One region of the Virgibacillus natechei genome, then DNA from elsewhere that is predicted to be linked to it. Evidence: a T-box and tRNA genes for the amino acid it is inferred to sense, from the RefSeq annotation. Region 1 holds a T-box; the other holds one or more tRNA genes.
The links. The T-box of region 1 lies ahead of serS (serine--tRNA ligase). A T-box ahead of a tRNA ligase gene usually reads a tRNA of that ligase, here a tRNA-Ser.

Region 1 (10,655 bases):
CTCAGATGAATTAGACAAAATAAGAAAGCATCCCATTTATTCATATCGCTTACTAGATAATATATCCATCCTAAGCAATAAGGTTAAATTAGCTGTTTTGCAACATCATGAAAGATTAGATGGGAGCGGTTATCCACTCGGTTTAACACAGGGAAAAATTCACATGTATGCACGTATTATAGCGGTATGTGATATGTATCATGCGATGACGAGTGAACGGTTATATAAGGGAAACCAATCGCCATTTAGCGTAATGGAGGAAATGCAAAAAGAACAATATTCAACCCTTGATACACAAGTTGTCATGCAGTTTATTAAAAGTTTGGCTGATTTTTCCATAGGGACAAGGGTTAGCCTTTCCAATCAAGCGACAGGTGAAATTGTCTTTATTGAAAACAAATATCCAACCAGACCAATGGTTAAATTAGATGCGACCAATGATATTATAAGTTTAAAGGATAAACTGGATCTCTATATTGAACAAGTGTTATTATAGTCACCTAACGTTCCCATTTACAAAATCGGGAATGGTATAGTAGACTACCTGTTATATTAATGAATAGGCATTGTAGGAGGTTACATACATGAATACAACAACTTTTATACCAATTATTATAGGAACTGACATAAACGCCTACAACATGGCTATCTCATTTCACCAAGCATATGGTATGAAACCAATATTAATCGGAAAACAACAAATGGGATTTACCGATATCAGTAACATAATTGAAAAAATTGACATCCATCCAAACCTAGCAGATGAGGGGCAATTTGTTCCTATTATGACGCAATTGGCAAAGGATCTTGAGTCCACAAACAAAAACCTAGTTTTAGTAGGGACAAATGATGTATATGTTCGATTGATCATTGAAAATGAAGCAGCATTAAAGCCCTATTATATGTTTAATTACATCAATGAATCATTAATGAATAAACTGCAAAATAAATCTAACTTTTATAAAGTTTGTGAAGAACATGGAATTGACACACCTACTACTTATTTTTATGATTGCAGTAAATCTGAGCCATTTAATGAAGAGATGATGTACCCTGTTATCATAAAACCAAGTAATGGTATTGCTTATTATGACCATCCGTTTGAGGGACAGAAAAAAGTATATCGAGTTGATTCAAAAGAAGAGGTTCAGCAAGTAATTGATAGGATCATCGCAAGTGGTTACCAGGACGAGCTTATCATTCAGGATTTCATTCCAGGAGACGACACGTACATGTGGGATTCTGTTATTTATGCGAATTCAAAAGGGCAGACACAGCTCGTTACATTCGGACAAGTGGTGCTTCAGGAACACACGGATACAGCTATTGGAAATTACACGGCCGTCATTACACGGTATAATGAGGATATGATGAAGAAATTACAAACCTTCCTGGAAGCTGTTGGCTATGTTGGTTTTGCTAATTTCGATATAAAGTATGATGTTCGTGATGATAAATTTAAAGTATTTGAAGTAAATATTCGACAAGGAAGATCCAGTTATTATGTTACGTCACTCGGTCACAATATGGCTGAATATATCGTGGACGATGTTATGTATGAAAAAGAAAAACCAATAACTTATTTAAACAAAGAATATTTGTTTACGGTTGTTCCTAAAATTGTCCTTCGTAAGTTTGTAAATAACGAAGCTGTTCGTGATGATGTAAAACGTCTAATTAAAGAAAATAACTATGAAAATCCTTTATTTTACAAGAAAGATCGCAACCTAAAGCGCAAAATCTATTTGTTTTTACGCCAGGTCAATTATTATCGTAAATACAGAAATAATAAATGGGATGGTTAAGCGTTCTGTATTAAGAGAATGGAGCCCTTTGAAGCAGCCATTCCCCAATTAAAAAGGTAATCTTTTCAACGGAGAAATTTAAATAATGGGATATGATGGCATGATCCATGTCATATTGTGTAGAAAATAATTCTGCCCAATACTCTGTTTCATAGCGACTAATCATACTTAGATTATATAAAAGTAAATAATGAATCATAATTTCATGTATGGGCAAAAAGAGCTCCCTGGTACAGGGGAAATACACTTCTTGTTTATCAAGGTGGAAGTAAAAAGGGCCAGTAGAATGCTGAATGGGCTTTTCTATCTCAACAAGAAGGTGATCCTTCGTTGCATTGGTATGAATGGACGGTACATGCATACCAACGCGCTGAAGAAACGCTCGCTGCGTCAAATGATAACGATCTAATAAATGGACTGGAAAAGCTAAGGAAGTTGATCCTATCTTGCCAACGGATACACAATGTTCTTCTTGTCTATGGGCGAAAAAATCTTCCATTTCAGGAATTAAACCAAGCAGCACATTCATTTTAATCTTTGAGAAAGAAGGCGTTGTTGAATTGAATAAATGGTTGTGTGTATAGCTAAATAAACCATTTTGCTGGATTTTAACTTCATCGTCAACAAACGTATAATGTTTCTTTTTCCGCTTTCTCGAACTAACCCCATGCGCTAAAATAGTAGTGGATTCTGGATAGTTTGGGCGATTTGTTAATAGGCATGCCTTCAGCAAATGACCCAGTCCATAAAAATATAAAATCGGTTTTAATCTGATATCCACTTTTTCACCTTCTTTTAAAAACAACTTACCTTGATTAAGGTAATACATAAAACTTCCACTGTTTTCAAAGCTCTTTTTTTCGGTATCAATATCTGGTAAATCCTTATAACAATTTTTTAAATAGAGTTGGCTGGTTTTTATGGTTTGCAAATAGGTGTAAATAGATTCTATTGATTTTTTACTCATATCATTTCTCCTCCGCAAACAATTACAATATTTCGAATCAATTTAATTTTTATTAGTGGTTGAAAAAGGTTAATTGATAGCGTATTGTATATTAAAAAACTTGGCATTCACCAAGTTTTTAGGTGAATTGTCATCGTTGCATTTATGCAGAAAGAAAGTATGATATACTTTCTTTACTGATAAAATAGAATTTCCTACGTAGCTTAACCAAGTATACGATCAGCATACATAGATGGAGGAGGATAAAGATGCGGGAAGATAAATTTGCTAAAGAAGGATTAACGTTCGATGATGTGTTGTTAATGCCAGCTAGGTCAGAGGTATTACCAAAGGATGTTGAAGTTAGTACAGTACTGTCAGCTAATCTTAAATTAAATGCTCCTTATATAAGTGCTGGCATGGACACCGTAACGGAAGCGGAAATGGCAATAGCAATGGCTCGACAAGGTGGATTTGGTGTCATTCATAAGAATATGTCAATTGAAGATCAGGTAGAGCAAGTTGACCGTGTGAAACGTTCAGAGAGTGGGGTTATAACGAATCCTTTCTTCCTAACTCCAGAACACCAAGTATATGATGCCGAACATCTCATGGGGAAATTCCGCATCTCAGGTGTGCCGATTGTTAATACAATCGATGAGCAAAAATTAGTAGGAATATTGACGAATCGTGATCTTCGTTTTATACAAGATTATTCGATTATGATTTCAGAAGTAATGACAAGTGAAAAACTTGTTACAGGGCCAGTAGGAACGACTTTGAAAGAGGCTGAAGAACTTCTGCAAAAATATAGAATTGAAAAGCTACCACTTTTAGATGAAACAGGTATTTTAAAAGGACTAATTACGATAAAAGACATTGAAAAAGCCATCGAATTCCCAAATGCTACAAAAGATGCACAAGGTCGATTAATTGCAGGTGCAGCTGTAGGTGTTACAGGTGATGGCATGAAACGAATTGAAAAATTAGTTGAAGCTGGTGTAGACGTCGTCGTTATCGATACGGCACATGGGCACTCTGGCGGTGTTATCAGACAAGTAGAAGCAGTTCGGACTGCCTATCCAGATCTGGACATTATTGCAGGAAATGTCGCAACAGCAGAAGCCACAAAGGAATTAATTGAAGCAGGTGCATCCATTGTAAAAGTAGGTATTGGCCCGGGATCTATTTGTACAACGCGAGTAGTGGCAGGGGTTGGCGTACCACAGATAACAGCTGTACATGATTGTGCAGTTGCAGCAGGGGAATATGGTGTTCCTGTTATTGCAGATGGTGGTATTAAATACTCTGGTGATATTGTAAAAGCATTAGCTGCGGGCGCGCATGCGGTTATGCTTGGAAGCATGTTTGCAGGGGTTGTGGAAAGTCCTGGAGAAACGGAAATATTCCAGGGACGACAATATAAAGTATACCGGGGAATGGGATCCGTTGGGGCCATGGAAGCAGGTTCAAAGGATCGTTATTTCCAAGAAGGTTCAGATGTGAAGAAACTGGTTCCAGAAGGTATTGAGGGAAGAATTGCCTATAAAGGTCCGCTTGCAGATACCATTCACCAGTTAATTGGCGGCTTGCGTTCCGGTATGGGATATTGTGGAACAGGTACGATTGATGCCTTACGAAATGATTCCCGTTTTATACGAATAACAGGTGCAGGTTTACGAGAGAGCCACCCACATGATGTACAAATTACGAAAGAATCACCGAATTACTCGGTATTGTAAACGAGTAGACAACATCGGTCGTCGCCAAATTTCGCAGCGAAAGGCAAAGCTTGCACTTATTGTTGTTTTTGACACAATTTTTATATGATAGCATACCGCTGCGGAAATACACTACGCGCACCTTAGGGTGACCCGTGAGCCTCCTTGCCCTGGCAAAGGGTATGTCGACGTTGTTCGCAAAGAACGGTTTTAGTCGACCTTCCTTAGGAGAGTTCTGCGGGGTCTCACTTTGGCCACTGTTCCCGCAGGAGTCTCCGTGTATTTCCTCCGCTGGTAAGGGGAGTTAAAACTTCACCAAAATTGCTTGATTATATAATAAACAAAGCCATGCACTTTTATAATGGTTGATTGGAGCGGAGGACCCTTGACTCCTGCGGGAATAGCACGTGTCTGAAGACCCCGCAGAGTGCTTTCCTCGAGGCAGGTTAAAGTCGCGACGTCCTGGGACTGCGCGTAAATGCTCGCCCCACCGAAAACATTTGTCGCAACACCTGCACTAGCACGTCCTGTGCTTCGAAGGCTGAGGCCGTGCCCGCGGAAAGCAACGTACGCAGCGGAAAGAAACCCAACGGGTACATTGCAGTTTATATCAACTCTCTCAGAAAGCAACAATACTTGTAAAAGAGCCTTTGTTAAAAAATAGATGGGACTATTACCGTCTATTTTTTTATTTTTTTCTGTGGTAAAATAATAGAGGTGTATGATTTAATAAACATATTAAAAATTAAGGTGGAGGTACGGGAGAGTGAAACAAGACATAAAGAAAAGACTAGCATTTTTAATAGTAAGTATAGGGATGACGATTCCACTAGTTATACAGCCGTTATCTACTCAAGCAGCTGATAATTTGGATTTGAATGCAGATTCAGCTATTTTAGTTGATGCAGAGACAGGAAAAGTTTTATATGCAAAAGACCCCGATGTAGCCTTACCGCCAGCTAGTATGACGAAGATGATGACCGAGTATCTTGTATTGGAAGCGATCGATTCAGGTGAAATTAGCTGGGATACAACAACCGAAATTAGTGATTATCCATATGGTATTTCTGCAAATCCGTTATTTTCAGGTGTAGGATTACGACAGAATCATGAATATACGGTTGAAGAATTATATAATGCAATGGCGGTTTTTTCCGATAATGCTACAACAATTGCACTTGCTGAATTGATAGCAGGATCGGAAACTGAGTTTGTGACGTTAATGAATGAAAAGGCTGAAGAACTTGGTCTTCCTGAATATGAATTCGTAAATTCAACCGGACTAGACAACGCTTCTTTAGGTGATGATCGTCCAGAAGGAACAGAACCTGATGGAACGAACTTGTTATCAGCTAGATCATCAGCTTTGCTTGCTTATCATTTAGTTAATAATTATCCGGAAGCACTGAAAATATCAAGCCAAACGGAAGTAGAGTTTGGGGATGATACACTCATAAACTTAAATTGGATGTTGGACCATGATGCTACTTTCTTAGAACAATTTCATTTTGAAGGTATGGATGGACTAAAAACAGGAAATACAGAACTTGCAGGTTATACGTTTACAGGAACAGCTGAACGTAATAACAATAGATTAGTTTCGGTAGTAATGAAAACCGATAGTGAAGAAGAACGTTTTAATGAAACCGAAGAACTTCTGGAGTATGGATTTGAAGAATTTGAATCACAGGAGTTATTTCCTGCTGGCTACCAACTTGAAGATGAACAGATAGCGGTAGCTCAAGGAAAAGAAGATGTAATAGATGTTTCAACAGCTGAAGCATTTACTGTCCCAGTTAAATCTGGCGAAGAAGAATTATACAGCGTTAGCTATACCATTAATGAAGAGAACTTGAACGAAGAGGGTGAACTAGCTGCTCCAATTGAAGCCGGGGACACAGTTGGCATTGCAGAACTTGTGTATGATGGTGAAGCAGATTATGGGTACATTTTTGAAGATAGAAGTGATACAGTTGATTTAGTAGCAAATGAAGATGTAGAAAAAAAGAATTGGTTCATGCTCACATTAGGTGCAATTGGTGATTTTTTCAGTAATATATTTACGACAGTAGTAGATTGGGTTAAAGGGTTATTTTAGTTAAATTTGATGATGAATAAATACTCGAGGGGGATAAACAATGACGAACAGAGGTACAGAACGTGTTAAACGAGGAATGGCAGAAATGCAAAAAGGCGGCGTGATTATGGACGTCGTAAATGCAGAACAAGCAAAAATCGCAGAACAAGCAGGTGCAGTGGCGGTTATGGCACTGGAACGCGTTCCATCTGATATACGTGCAGCAGGAGGCGTAGCACGTATGGCTGATCCAACAATTACAGAAGAGGTAATGAATGCTGTATCTATTCCGGTTATGGCAAAAGGACGTATTGGCCATATTGTTGAAGCTCGAGTCTTAGAAGCTATGGGTGTTGATTATATTGATGAAAGTGAAGTATTAACACCAGCAGATGAGGTTTATCATCTTAATAAATCTGATTATACCGTACCATTTGTCTGTGGTTGTCGTAATTTAGGAGAAGCAGCACGTCGCATTGGCGAAGGGGCCTCTATGCTTCGTACAAAAGGTGAGCCTGGTACAGGGAATATTGTAGAAGCGGTGTCTCACATGCGAGAAGTGCAATCCGAAGTTCGTAAGTTGAGTGCAATGTCAAAGGATGAAGTGATGACATTTGCCAAAGAAATCGGTGCACCATATGAGCTATTATTGGAAATCCGCGAAGAGGGTCGCTTGCCTGTGGTGAACTTTGCAGCAGGTGGTATTGCAACGCCAAGTGACGCAGCATTAATGATGGAATTAGGTGCAGATGGTGTATTTGTAGGATCTGGAATCTTCAAATCGGATCACCCAGAGAAATTTGCAAAAGCTATCGTTGAAGCAACTACCCATTATAAAGACTATAAATTAATTAGTGAACTATCAAAAGGTCTTGGTACAGCAATGAAAGGTCTTGAAATGAGCACGATTGAAGCTCATGACCGTATGCAAGATCGGAGTGAATAATGAATAATCTCCCTCCATTTTTGAAGTGGGAGTCTTACAGCCAGTTACACTGCAGGAAAGAAGGAATTGCTTATGACAACGATTGGTGTTCTAGCATTACAAGGTGCAGTTCGTGAACATATTCGATCGATAGAAGCATGTGGTGCAAGAGCAATTGAAATTAAACACAAAGAGCAATTAGAAGTAATCGATGGATTGATTCTTCCTGGTGGGGAAAGCACTACGATGCGTAGACTGATTGACAGCTATGACTTTTTCGATGCTATTGAAGCATTTGGTAATCAGGGAAAACCAATTTTTGGCACATGTGCGGGATTGATACTAATGGCACGTGCCATTGATGGATCAAAAACGGCACATTTAGGTTTAATGGACATGAAGGTCGCCCGAAATGCATTTGGTCGTCAGGTCGCAAGTTTTGAAGCAGAGCTGGAAATTACGGGAATTGCTGCTGACTTTAATGCAGTGTTTATTCGTGCACCTTATGTAACCGAAGTCGGTCCAGAAGTGGAAGTACTAGCAACCTACCAGGACCAGATTGTTGCAGCTAAACAAGGACATTATATTTGTACAGCTTTCCATCCGGAGTTGACGGATGATAATCGTTTTATTGCATATTTTGTGGAAATGGTGGAAGAATCATTAGAAAGTATGGCACTTGCAGGCCTTTAGGCTAATACCCTTCGTTACACGTATGCAGTGGGAAAGATTATACAAACACTTGCATCTTGGTAAGAAGTTGGATATTATATAACATAATATAATGCAATGAAATCCTTTAAAAGTATTGATAGGAATTAGTAATAGCTTATTTATCAGTAGAGAGTCGATGGTTGGTGCAAATCGATGGTAGTAGGCTGTGAATCCATCCTTGAACTGGTTTATGGAAATCGATGGTCTAAAATCCGTCGGTGTAAGTAAACCCGGTTATGTTCCGTTATACACGAGAGCCGGAAGAGTTCAACTCTTCAACAAGGGTGGCAACGCGGGAATTATACTCTCGTCCCTATATTTATTAGGGACGGGAGTTTTTTGTATTAGCAGTTAAGAAAGTATAAAAACTTTCTTACTGCATAAGTGCAACTAAGGCTGTCATCTAAAGGCTTGGTGACAACCAAGTTTTCTAAAAAATATAAGGAGGCAATCAATATGTTAGACATGAAACTTCTACGACATCATTTTGAAGATGTAAAAGCAAAACTAGCTCATCGCGGTGAGGATTTATCCGACCTGAATAAGTTTGGTGAGCTTGATGAAAAACGCCGTAAATTAATCGCTGAAACCGAAAGTCTAAAAGCGAAGCGTAATGAGGCATCAAAGCAAATTTCTGCACTGAAAAAAGACAAAAAAGACGCAGAACCAGCGATCAAAGAAATGCGCGAGGTTGGTGAGCAAATTTCCACGCTTGATATAGAGCTAAAGGAGATTGAAGAAAAACTGGATTCTATCATGCTATCCATTCCAAATATCCCCCATGACAGTGTACCGATTGGAGAGGATGAAGAAGATAATGTGGAGGCTCGTACATGGGGAGAGGCTCCGAAATTTTCTTTTGAAAAACAGCCTCATTGGGATATCGCGACGAATCTTGATATTTTGGATTTTGAAAGAGGAGCGAAAGTGGCGGGAAGTCGATTTGTCTTTTATAAAGGGCTTGGCGCAAGACTAGAGCGTGCGCTTTTAAACTTCATGATGGATCTGCATGCAGATGAGCATGGATATGAAGAAATGCTGCCGCCATATATGGTGAATCGTACGAGCATGACAGGTACCGGTCAGCTGCCTAAATTTGAAGAGGATGCCTTTCGTATAGATGATTGGGATTACTTTTTAGTTCCAACAGCAGAAGTTCCAGTGACAAATTACCATCGCGAGGAAATTTTATCCCCAGAGGCTTTACCGAAAAAGTATGTTGCATTCAGTGCAAGTTTCCGTTCAGAAGCTGGATCTGCCGGACGTGATACACGCGGATTAATTCGCCAGCACCAATTTAATAAAGTAGAGCTTGTTCATTTTGCAAAACCAGAAGACTCTTATGAAACGCTGGAAACTTTAACCGGTAATGCAGAAAAAGTACTACAGTTGTTGAATTTACCATACCGCGTAATGAGCATGTGCACAGGGGATTTAGGATTTACCGCTGCAAAAAAATATGATATTGAAGTATGGATCCCAAGCCAGGACACATACCGGGAAATTTCTTCTTGCTCGAATTTTGAGGATTTCCAAGCAAGGCGTGCAGGTATTCGGTTCAGAAGAGATGCAAAAGGAAAACCGGAATTTGTTCACACGCTTAACGGATCCGGACTTGCCATTGGTCGAACGGTAGCAGCTATTTTGGAAAATTACCAGCAAGAAGATGGATCTGTTGTGGTTCCAGAGGTATTGCGTGCTTATATGGGTGGGAAGGATGTTATTAAGTAATTCATCTTTTCGTAAGTATTGGGACTGCGCTTACTCGTCCCACCGAAAACCTTTGTTGCTTTTAAATCGTCGTAGTTGATTTAACACTGCTACATAGTGAAAATCCTTTTGCAAACGTTGGTTGAGAGCAGAGATTCGCTACGGAAAACACATTTCGCTTTCCGCTTAGCATACATTTTGACAACGAATTAACAGTATAAATAGCAAGCAAGCACAGATTATTTCTGTGCTTGCTTAAATGTAAAATTGCTCTTTTTTCCATAATTTCGCCCTTTAATCAAAAATGGTAAACTCATTTATCTCTATCAGATTTCTCTTTTTTGGACAAATAAAACCATAAAAGTAACATAGAAGTAGTCAAAATTAATGGTGTAAAGTTTACTTCTACCTTAACAGCAAACTTCAAATACAATTGAAACATTAAAGTTAAAGATGTGTTTTTCTGTAATCGTTATATTTTTGAATCTTATTTCCACATGCCTCTTATTAAGATTCGGTACTTCTATTTCTTTCATACCATACTTGGAAGATATAAATAATAATAGAAAGGGATATAAATATCAGTACTACTGTTACATTTGACATATTCCCGGAATAAATTTCTGCTTTTCTCCAAAGTTCTAATACTAATCCAAACAGACAATTAGCAATTATATTAACAATAAGATAAACCCAAAACTTACGGAAAGTGAAACGGAAAATCCATATTGTGATAACCCAATATGCGCTAAATATT
Region 2 (10,655 bases), 1.8 Mb from region 1:
AATCAACGCACAGCTTCCGAAAGAGGAAGATTTTTATATTCATCGTGTGGGAAGAACAGCAAGAGCTGGATTGGAAGGAACAGCCATCAGTATTTATCATGAAAATGATATTAGATTAATTGAGCAACTAGAACAGAAAGGATTAACGTTTAATTATGCGGATGTAAAAAACGGCGAATGGCAAGAATCAAAGTCTTGGAATGAACGTAATTTAAGAAATAAACCGACCACAAATCTAGATAAAGAGGCGTGGAAGCATGTACAAAAAACCAAAAAAGTTAAACCAGGTTATAAGAAAAAGATGAAAAAACAACAGGAATCTATAAAAAGGTCTATGTCAAAAAAAGAAAAATATAGAAAATAAATAATTATGCAGGGGGAATAAACTTGTTAAAAATAGGATCACATGTATCAATGAATGGAAAGAAAATGCTTCTTGGATCTAGTGAGCAAGCAGCTTCTTATGGAGCGAATACGTTTATGATTTATACTGGTGCTCCACAAAATACAAGAAGAAAGCCGATTGAAGAATTAAATATTACTGCTGGGAAGGAACACATGGATGAGCACAAGATCTCTGACATCGTAGTACATGCTCCTTATATTATTAATATCGGTAATAGCGTTAAACCAGAAACATTTAATTTGGGTGTTAATTTCCTACGTAGTGAAATTGACCGAACTGCAGCTATTGGTGCAAAACAAATTGTGCTTCATCCTGGGGCACATGTTGGCGAAGGTGTAGACGCTGGTATAAACAAAATCATCGAGGGTTTAAATGAAGTTCTGGAAAAAGACAAGGATGTTCAAATAGCACTTGAAACAATGGCTGGTAAAGGATCAGAGATAGGTAGGACATTTGATGAACTGGCAAGAATTATTGATGGAGTAACGCAAAACGATAAATTATCCATCTGTTTGGATACGTGCCACATACACGATGCCGGCTATGATATCGTCCAAGATTTTGATGGAGTATTAAATCAATTTGATAAAATTATTGGTATGGACAGGTTGAAAGTAATTCATGTGAATGATAGCAAAAATGAACGAGGGGCTCATAAAGACCGGCATGAAAACATTGGTTTTGGTCATATAGGGTTTAATGCATTGCATGATGTCGTTCATCATCCTCAATTACAGCATTTACCTAAAATTTTGGAAACGCCATTTGTTGGGGAAGATAAAAAGAATAAAAAAGCACCATATTATTTAGAAATAGATATGATTAAGGAAGGAACTTTTGATAAGGACCTGAAAGAAAAAATCGCTAATTCATAATAGGAAGGAATAACGCTGTTCTGGTATGGTGTTATTCCTTTTTAGCTGGTTACTGAATAAGTGCGGGCTTTGGCAATTTACGTTAAAGGCTTGATGAATGGTTTCTAGCCCCTATTCATGAAATAAATGGCCTAATCCATAGGACTGTATTAAGTCATTAAATAATTTCTGTGCTTTATTAGCCGTTTCTCTATTCGTTATTTGAGTAAGTTCTTCAAACATTTTTTTGTGATCATGTAGATTGAATGGATCAATTGAATTTGTTCTTAAATAGTTGATTATGCTGTTGGCTTCAGCACGGTTTAATGAAAATCCATGTTGCTTTGCATAATTAAGTAATTCTTCAGGGGACAGTTGCTTTAACTTTTTGCTTACTAATTCTTTAATGAAATTGGACATATTATACACTCCTTAACAGATCTGATTTACTATATGCACAATCTTAAAAAAGTTGAACATCCAAAATATAAGACGCTCTTCCAAAATGTAACACCACTATAATGATGAAAAGTCCATAAACTATAGATGCACCTCAATCAGAAGCAAAGGAGGTCTATAAAATGGATGAATTTAATAACCGAAGAAACCATCAGGAACCACCAAACCATGGTGAAATGAAGAATGAAAACTTTGAGGGAATAAATCTAGATCGTTCCAGGGATGAGGAATTTATTGGAATGGAATCGGACATTTCCAGAGACGAAGAATATGCTGCTGAAATGACAGCAGATGATCGCCATGAAATGGAGAGAAAGAATGAAAGAAGTGATGACGTGAATAGCGTCTATGGGTGGATAGGAGCGGCTTTATCCATCATATCTTTTTTTATGATGCCAATTATCTTAGGTGGATCAGGCATCATTCTAGGATTTATTTCCAGAGCTCGTGGAGCTGATACTTTAGGAAATATTGCAATTGTTGCAGGGGCAATTTCAATCTTAGTTACACTTTTTGTTATTCCATTTTTTTAAAGAAAGAAGGGCTGAGACACATATCTCAGTCCTTCTTTATCCATTTGTATATAAAGGAAAATAATAATAATGGTTAGGTCTAAGATTATGCGGATCTATAGATGGATTTATTAGTTTAAAATCTGTTATAATTTGTTTGGGAGCCATTTTTTTAATATTATTATTGTTTATTCCTTCTACGATTGTTAAAACAGTTTCACCTGGATCCGCCTTCACATATTGCGCATCAAACTTTATGTTATGATCCGATTGAATAGGATTTGAGTTAATTTCTGGCGTCGTTGGAGTTCCCAATGTAAGATCATGGAGTATACTAATACATAATAATATAATGAAGGCATATAAAAAAAATCTTTTGAAGAATTCCATATTCATTCCCCTTTTTTTGCAGATAGGAAATCACTCGTCCCACTGAAAACATTGTAACAACGTTCGCTCGTGCGTTGTAAACGTGGGTTGCATTAAAGTTTGGTGATTAGCCAAGTTTAAAGTGAAACATTTTATAATGGTAATACGTACAACAAGTAAGGAAGGAGGAGACATGTTGGATATATTTTCTTTAACTTGGATTGGATTTGTTATTACAGGATTAGGTACATTATTCTTGATTGGTGAAGTTTTAGTTAATGCGCGCGGATTATTTGCATTATTGGGAATTGGTTTTATTACTGTATACTTTGGAGCATACGTAGAAACAGGCTCCTTTATCATCATGCTTATTATTTACTTTGTAGGAATATTACTTATTATTATTGATGGAAAATTGCTGAATGATGGAACATTAGCTACGCTTGGCTTGGCAGCAATGGTTTCTGCAGTAGCCTTAGCTGCACCGGATTTAACGTCAGGGTTGTATGCTGTGATAGGTGTTATTCTAGGCGGAGGTGCCTCTTTCTTTTTCATGAAAGTCTTCAAGCGAAGAGAAATGTGGACAAAGCTAACCTTAAAAGATCAGCTAACAAAAGAAGCTGGCTATAATTCAATGAATAGTAGTTATGAAGAGATGGTTAATGAAGAGGCTATTACCATGAATGATCTAAGACCAATTGGAACGATTAAAGTTGAGAATGAATATTATAGTGCTATTTCGAATGGGCAATGGATTCCCAAGGATAGTCACGTTCGGATTGTCCAAGTAGATGGAACAAAGATACTTGTTGAAAAGTTAAAAAACGAATAATTTAGAAGAAGACTTCCATGGGCTTATATAGCTTATGGAGTTTTTTTGATTTTTTAATTATAATGAGAATGGGTAGATATATATTAGGGAAGTTAATAAGAAGGAAGATATACTCCTTGTTGAAATGCACTTATATAACTTAATGTTAATTTAATGTTAATTTAATGTTAATTTAATGTTAATTATTCGGAAATAGACTTTACAAAAGAGTCATCTTCATTTAATAATGGTATAGGAATGCGACAATTTTCAACATGAATGAAGGGCGGTACAGAATTAATGGAGATCGATATTCAAACACTGATATTTCAATTTATTGGCGGATTAGGTGTTTTTCTTTTAGGTATTAAATATATGGGGGACGGCCTACAGAAAATAGCTGGAGATAGCCTTAGAGACATTCTAGACAAGTTTACACGAAATCCTTTTATGGGTGTTTTAGCTGGTATTGTTGTTACCATACTTTTGCAAACGAGTACTGGAACAACAGTGTTAACAATTGGTTTAGTTAACGCAGGATTTATGAAATTTAGACAAGCCATTGGCGTCATAATGGGGGCTAATGTAGGTACCACTGTTACAGCATTTATTATTGGTATAGATATAAGTGCCTATTCCCTTCCTATTATTGCTGTTGGTTGTTTTATGTTGTATTTCTTTAAAAATATAAAAGTCAATAATATTGGACAAACTGTGTTTGGATTTGGTGCAATATTCTTTGGAATGGATTTGATGAGTAGTGGGATGTCACCATTGCGCAGCCTAGAAGCATTTCAAGAGTTAACGGTAAGCATGAGTCAATCACCAATTTTAGGTGTGGTGATCGGGACGGTATTTACAATGATTGTACAAAGTTCAACTGCAACGATAGGGGTACTTCAAGGACTGTACGGACAAGGGGCTATGGGCCTAGATGCTGCACTTCCTGTATTGTTTGGTGATAATATTGGGACAACAATTACTGCTGTAATAGCGTCTTTAGGAGCATCTGTAGCAGCTAAAAGAGCAGCATATACACATGTTATTTTTAATTTGGTAGGAGCTTTAGTCGGACTTATATTATTAGGAATATTCACACAGTATGTGGCCTATTTACAGGGTCAATTCAATTTAAATCCTGAAATGACGATAGCATTTTCTCATGGCAGTTTTAATATAGCCAATGCTATAATACAATTTCCATTTATTGGGGCATTAGCGTGGATTGTAACAAAAATGGTTCCTGGTGAAGATGCAATTGTAGAATATAAACCAAAGCATTTAGACCCTATTTTCATACAGCAGTCTTCCACACTGGCACTCGATCAGGCTAAATCAGAAGTAATACGAATGGGCGAGTATGCGTATAAAGGGCTGGAAGAAACAAACCTTTACTTAACAACACAACAGCAAAAGCATTCTGAAACAGCAACCCAAATCGAAGGGGCTCTAAACAATTTGGATCGCAAAATAACCGAGTATCTAATTGCTATTTCTGCAGAATCGCTGTCAGAATTGGATAGTTCCAACCATACAGCACTAATGGATATGGTCCGGGATTTTGAGCGTATTGGAGATCATTTTGAAAACATTCTTGAGTTAATTGATTATAAGATAACAAATAAAGTATATTTAACCGAACAAGCACAAGAAGACCTTAATAATATGTTTGATTTAACCATTTTGACTGTAAAACAAGCAGTGGAAACACTTAATAGTTCGGATAGAGAGGATGCACTTGCAGTTATACAGAAGGAAGATCAAATAGATAAGATGGAACGAAATTACCGTAAGAAACACATCATACGTATGAATGAGGGACTGTGCAGTGGATCAGCAGGTATTGTATTCGTTGATATTATAAGTAATTTAGAGCGTATTGGTGATCACGCTGTAAATATTGCTGAAGAAGTATTGGAAGAATAGTTCAGTAAGGAGTAGGGGCTTCGCTCTTACTCCCTACTACAATTTTACATTTTTAAACAATTAATTTTAATTAGTGTTGAAATCCATAAATGAAAATGCTATAGTATATAATGTCGTTTCAAACGTGATGAACGAAATATTAACGAAATGTTAATTTAAAAGTTTTAAAAAAGATATTGACAGATCTTGTCATACATGATAAATTATATTTCGTCGCTGTTAATTTAAATGTTTCGTTATTATACAGTAATTTGAAGGATATTCGATGAATTATTAAGATAAGTTCTGCAAATTTTTTTGATTATTCCACAGTAGCTCAGTGGTAGAGCTATCGGCTGTTAACCGATCGGTCGTAGGTTCGAATCCTACCTGTGGAGCCAGAATGGCGGTGTAGCTCAGCTGGCGAGAGCGTACGGTTCATACCCGTAAGGTCGGGGGTTCGATCCCCTCCGCCGCTACCATTTTAAAATTACATGGCGATCGTGGCGAAGCGGTTAACGCACCGGATTGTGGCTCCGGCATTCGTGGGTTCGATCCCCATCGGTCGCCCCATATAAATTAAGTAATAAATGAATTGTTCTTTTGCCGGACCCTTAGCTCAGTTGGTCAGAGCTATCGGCTCATAACCGATCGGTCGCAGGTTCGAATCCTGCAGGGTCCACCATATAATAATACTAGGAGGAATACCCAAGTCTGGCTGAAGGGATCGGTCTTGAAAACCGACAGGGGTGTCAAAGCCCGCGGGGGTTCGAATCCCTCTTCCTCCTCCATACATAATCTAAGTAAGTTAATAAGCTTATTTATAATTATTTATACAAACGCTTAAAGTTAAAAATTTCCAAAAAATAACTGAACAATAAAATCTACACATGGCTCGGTAGCTCAGTCGGTAGAGCAACGGACTGAAAATCCGTGTGTCGGCGGTTCGATTCCGTCCCGAGCCATCACTTATTAACAAGCTGCTAATTTGCTTGTTTTTTTATTGTTCTAATTATAATTACTATGTTTTGTCGAATGGTAAAAAGGATATAGTTAATATATAGAAGGTTAATCATTAGAAATTATGCATAAAATTTGCATCTAAAATAAAGCTCTGATAACCTTTACTTTAAAGGGTGAATTTTCAATCCTTTAGAAAAACAGTACTTATTAGAGGAGGAATTTGGAATGGCAAAATTTGAATTACCAGAACTACCTTACGCATATGATGCGTTAGAACCAACAATTGACAAAGAAACGATGAACATTCACCATACGAAGCACCATAATACGTATGTTACGAAGCTGAATGGTGCTCTTGAAGGGCATTCAGACATCCAAGAAAAATCACTTGAGGATCTCTTGAGTAATTTGGATGCTGTACCAGAAAGTGCTCGTACGGCAGTTAGAAACAATGGTGGTGGACATGCTAATCATAGTTTATTCTGGAAAATTCTTTCCCCTAATGGTGGCGGAGAACCATCTGGAGAATTAGCAGACAAAATTAATGCAAAATTTGGCAGCTTTGATAAATTTAAAGAAGAATTTGGAAATGCTGCAACTGGTCGATTTGGTTCAGGCTGGGCATGGCTTGTTGTTAACAATGGAGAGCTAGAAGTTACAAGCACACCTAATCAAGATACACCAGTGATGGAAGGTAAAACGCCAGTGCTAGGCTTAGATGTTTGGGAGCATGCATATTACCTTAAGTATCAAAACAAACGCCCTGATTATATTGCTGCATTCTGGAATGTAGTGAATTGGGATGAAGTAACAAAAAATTATAATGAAGCAAAATAAATATAAATAAAAAACACGAGATATAGTTCTCGTGTTTTTTATTGCATAGGAAACTATAGAATTTAAAAGCTGTGGATAACTTATACACTGGAATAGCCACGTCCAGCTCCAGCGCCCAGCAACTATCAAACTTCACACTCCTCCACTACGATAAAGAAGACTTGCCGATTGGCTCCGCCAGAGGCTTAGTCGCACTTATGCCCTGTGGGTGAAAAGAAGACTTACTGATTGCCAAGCCGGCAGGCGCAGGCAGAAGTAAAGTCGCACTTATACCCTTGTGGTGAAAGTCAACATCTACTCACTTCGTTCGTCGTGTTTCCTTTATCTCATTGCGGAGTGGAAGTTCAACTAAAACCGCCACTTTGCGTGGCAACGTTGAACCACCCGCGATGCGCGGGCGCAGTTTGTACGTTGCTAAACGGGCGCTTGCGCTTTTGTTCTTTTGGTTGATTTAGTTGTTTATTTTTGGATTATGGACTTTTGCATATCTAATATTCATTTGCTCACACTATTACTAATTAAAAAAGGAGTATTGAGGTATGCGAAAAGGTCTGCAGCTATTTCAAAATAAAATAGATATAAATCGTGATTTATTACTCTTGTTATCCGTTGGAGGTCTCTATTTTTTAGGGATATTCCTGTCTAATACCTTTGTAAATATATACTTATGGAAACAATCAGGTGATTACATTACCATTGCTGTATATAATTTAGGCATATATTTATTTCAACCAGTTACATTTGTGTTAGCGGGGAAACTTGCCAAAAAGGTTGATCGTGTTATTGTCTTAAGATTAGGTGTAATATTTTTATCTATATTTTTCTTGAGTGTATTAATTATTGGAGAAAACGCATCAACCTATAATTTTTTATTAGGGAGTCTGTTGGGAATAGGATATGGCTTTTACTGGTTGGCATTTAATGTATTAACCTTTGAAATCACAGAGCCTGATACAAGGGATTTTTTTAATGGGATTTTAGGGGTTTTGCAATCGTTTGGTGGAATGATTGGACCGTTGTTAGCAGGTACAATTATCGCAAAAATGACCGAAAATGCTGGTTATACCACAATTTTTACGCTTTCGTTCATCTTGTTTATTTGTGCTGTGGTATGCAGCTTCTTTTTGAATCGTCGTCAGGCGGAGGGAAGCTTTCACTTTAGGCGAATATTGGAAGAGAGACATCATAATAAAAATTGGAATCGAGTTTTAAATGCTCACTTTGCACAAGGTTTAAGGGAAGGTATATTTGTATTTGTTATTACGATTTGGGTTTATTTAGTAACAAATAGTGAGTTCGCTTTAGGTATGTTTAATTTGTTCTTATCTGGACTTTCGTTAGTGTTTTATTTTGTGGCTACAAAATTTATAAAACCCTCAAGGAGAAAAAAGGCTATTTTGATTGGATCTTTCATTCTTTATTTTTCCATTTTTATAATCCTATTCGAAATTAGTTTTATGCATTTAATCATTTATGCAATAAGTATAGGTATTGCATATCCAATTATCAACGTGCCATATGTATCAATGACTTATGATGTAATAGGCAAAGCCTGGAAAGCTAAAGACCTACGAGTAGAGTATATAGTGGTTCGTGAATTATTCGTTAACGTAGGCAGAGTAGTTACCCTTGTTATTTTTCTTATAGCAGTTTCTATTTTCTCTGCTGAACGGGTTATTCCGTTATTATTGGTTATTTTCGGTGCTGGGCCTTTGATCATATATTTCTTTATGAAGGATATATACCTGACAGGTACTAATAAAAAAGAAGTACTGATAAAAGATCAGATTACAGACGAAGAAAATCGTTAATTTTGTTCGTTTTTAATGAAATAAATGATATAATGGGTATGAAGTAACTTGTATGGGGGAGAAAATATTGGAAAGAAAGAAAAAGAAAAAAGCACAGCTTCCCTTCCGGTTAAATATACTATTCTTTGTTGTGTTTTTAGCTTTTTCTGTACTAATTCTTCAGTTGGGGATTGTGCAGATTTTAAATGGGGAAGCTTTTCAGAATGAAATAGATCGAACCACCGAAGATACGACGAAAATTCCAGTTCCACGGGGAAAGATATATGATAATAACCACAATGTTGTCGTGGACAATAAACCGTTATATTCGATAACATATACACCAGCTAAAGACGTACAACCAGATGATCGAATGGATGTAGCCGAAGACTTAGCTGAATTGATATCCATGGATGAGGAATCTATCGATAGTATTACAATAAGAAATAAACAGGAATACTGGTATCTGAAAAATACAGAAATTGCAGAAGGCCGTGTGTCCACTGAAGAGGCAGAGGAAATGGATAATGCTGAATATTATGATACAGTACTAAAACGAATTACGGACGATGAACTCGATGGCTTTTCACGAGAAGAAGAAGAAGTAATAGCGATTAAGAGTGAACTTGACAAAGCCTATTCCTTAACACCTCAAATTGTGAAAAATGAAGATGTAACACCAGAAGAGTACGCACGTGTAGCTGAAAACCTTGACGATCTACCGGGAATTAATGCTACAACTGACTGGGATCGTGAATATCCATATGACGATACGTTTAACAGTCTTCTTGGCTCCATTACCTCACAAGAACAAGGGATATTAGCTGACGAAGAAGATTATTATTTAACAAGAGGTTACAGCAGAAATGATCGTGTTGGCAGAAGTGGATTAGAAGAACAGTACGAAGAAGAGTTACGAGGCAGAAAGGAACAAATTGAATATTCAACTAATAATAGTGGTGCAGTAGTTGATACCAAAAGAGTTGTTGAAGGTCAACGTGGAAATGACTTGGTTCTAACGATTGATATGGAATTTCAAGAGCGTGTGGATGAAATTGTCCGCGATGAACTAGATAAAGCGATAAGTGAAAACCCATATGAAAATCGTAATTTGGAGGATGCGCTTGCTGTTGTTATGGATCCACAAACCGGTGAATTATTAGCCGTGTCTGGACAAAGTTATGACAGCGAAGACAATGAGTTTAGTAATACTGCATATAAAGCGTTATATGATGCACACATACCAGGCTCTACAGTAAAAGGTGCAACAGTATTAGCCGGATATGAGTCTGAAGTTATTACACCAGGCCAAACGTTTTATGATGAACCTTTAGAAATGCCCACTGGACCATCAAAGGGTTCATGGAGAAATTTAGGCTTAGTAAATGATCTGGACGCCTTACAGCAATCATCTAACGTATACATGTTTTATACTGCGATGCGTATGGGCGGAGAGTATAACTTTAAAAATGATGGTTCAGCAATTCCATTTGATCGAGCTGCTTGGCAAGAGATGCGGAATTATTACCGACAATTCGGGCTTGGCGCTGAAACAGGTGTTGATTATCCATTTGAGTCTACCGGCTATGAAGGGCTGTCCAACAATAATCCAGGTAATTTTATGGATCTTGCCATCGGGCAATATGATACATATACGACCTTGCAGATGGCACAATATGTATCAACGATTGCTAATGATGGGTACCGTGTTCGCCCACATTTCTTGAAAGAAATTCGAAATCCGGTCGC

Region 2: it has a tRNA-Ser gene. The T-box ahead of serS (serine--tRNA ligase) is inferred to sense a tRNA for this amino acid. The anticodon was not compared.

The regions. Positions count from the first base shown of each region.
Region 1 covers NZ_CP110224.1:10,012-20,666, forward strand. The annotation lists gene OLD84_RS00040 (HD-GYP domain-containing protein) at 1-496, shown strand, start outside; gene OLD84_RS00045 (carboxylate--amine ligase) at 585-1,805, shown strand; gene OLD84_RS00050 (YaaC family protein) at 1,816-2,772, opposite strand; gene guaB (IMP dehydrogenase) at 3,021-4,493, shown strand; gene OLD84_RS00060 (D-alanyl-D-alanine carboxypeptidase) at 5,239-6,570, shown strand; gene pdxS (pyridoxal 5'-phosphate synthase lyase subunit PdxS) at 6,611-7,495, shown strand; gene pdxT (pyridoxal 5'-phosphate synthase glutaminase subunit PdxT) at 7,568-8,167, shown strand; T-box leader at 8,274-8,506, shown strand; gene serS (serine--tRNA ligase) at 8,645-9,919, shown strand; gene OLD84_RS00080 (hypothetical protein) at 10,406-10,655, opposite strand, start outside.
Region 2 covers NZ_CP110224.1:2,088,138-2,098,792, reverse strand. The annotation lists gene OLD84_RS11010 (DEAD/DEAH box helicase) at 1-364, shown strand, start outside; gene OLD84_RS11005 (deoxyribonuclease IV) at 388-1,281, shown strand; gene OLD84_RS11000 (DUF2624 domain-containing protein) at 1,393-1,680, opposite strand; gene OLD84_RS10995 (MATE family efflux transporter) at 1,842-2,252, shown strand; gene OLD84_RS10990 (hypothetical protein) at 2,289-2,621, opposite strand; gene OLD84_RS10985 (NfeD family protein) at 2,797-3,432, shown strand; gene OLD84_RS10980 (Na/Pi cotransporter family protein) at 3,712-5,337, shown strand; tRNA gene OLD84_RS10975 (tRNA-Asn) at 5,643-5,717, shown strand; tRNA gene OLD84_RS10970 (tRNA-Met) at 5,722-5,798, shown strand; tRNA gene OLD84_RS10965 (tRNA-His) at 5,814-5,889, shown strand; tRNA gene OLD84_RS10960 (tRNA-Ile) at 5,925-6,001, shown strand; tRNA gene OLD84_RS10955 (tRNA-Ser) at 6,015-6,107, shown strand; tRNA gene OLD84_RS10950 (tRNA-Phe) at 6,209-6,281, shown strand; gene OLD84_RS10945 (superoxide dismutase) at 6,505-7,116, shown strand; gene OLD84_RS10940 (MFS transporter) at 7,656-8,927, shown strand; gene OLD84_RS10935 (peptidoglycan D,D-transpeptidase FtsI family protein) at 8,995-10,655, shown strand, end outside.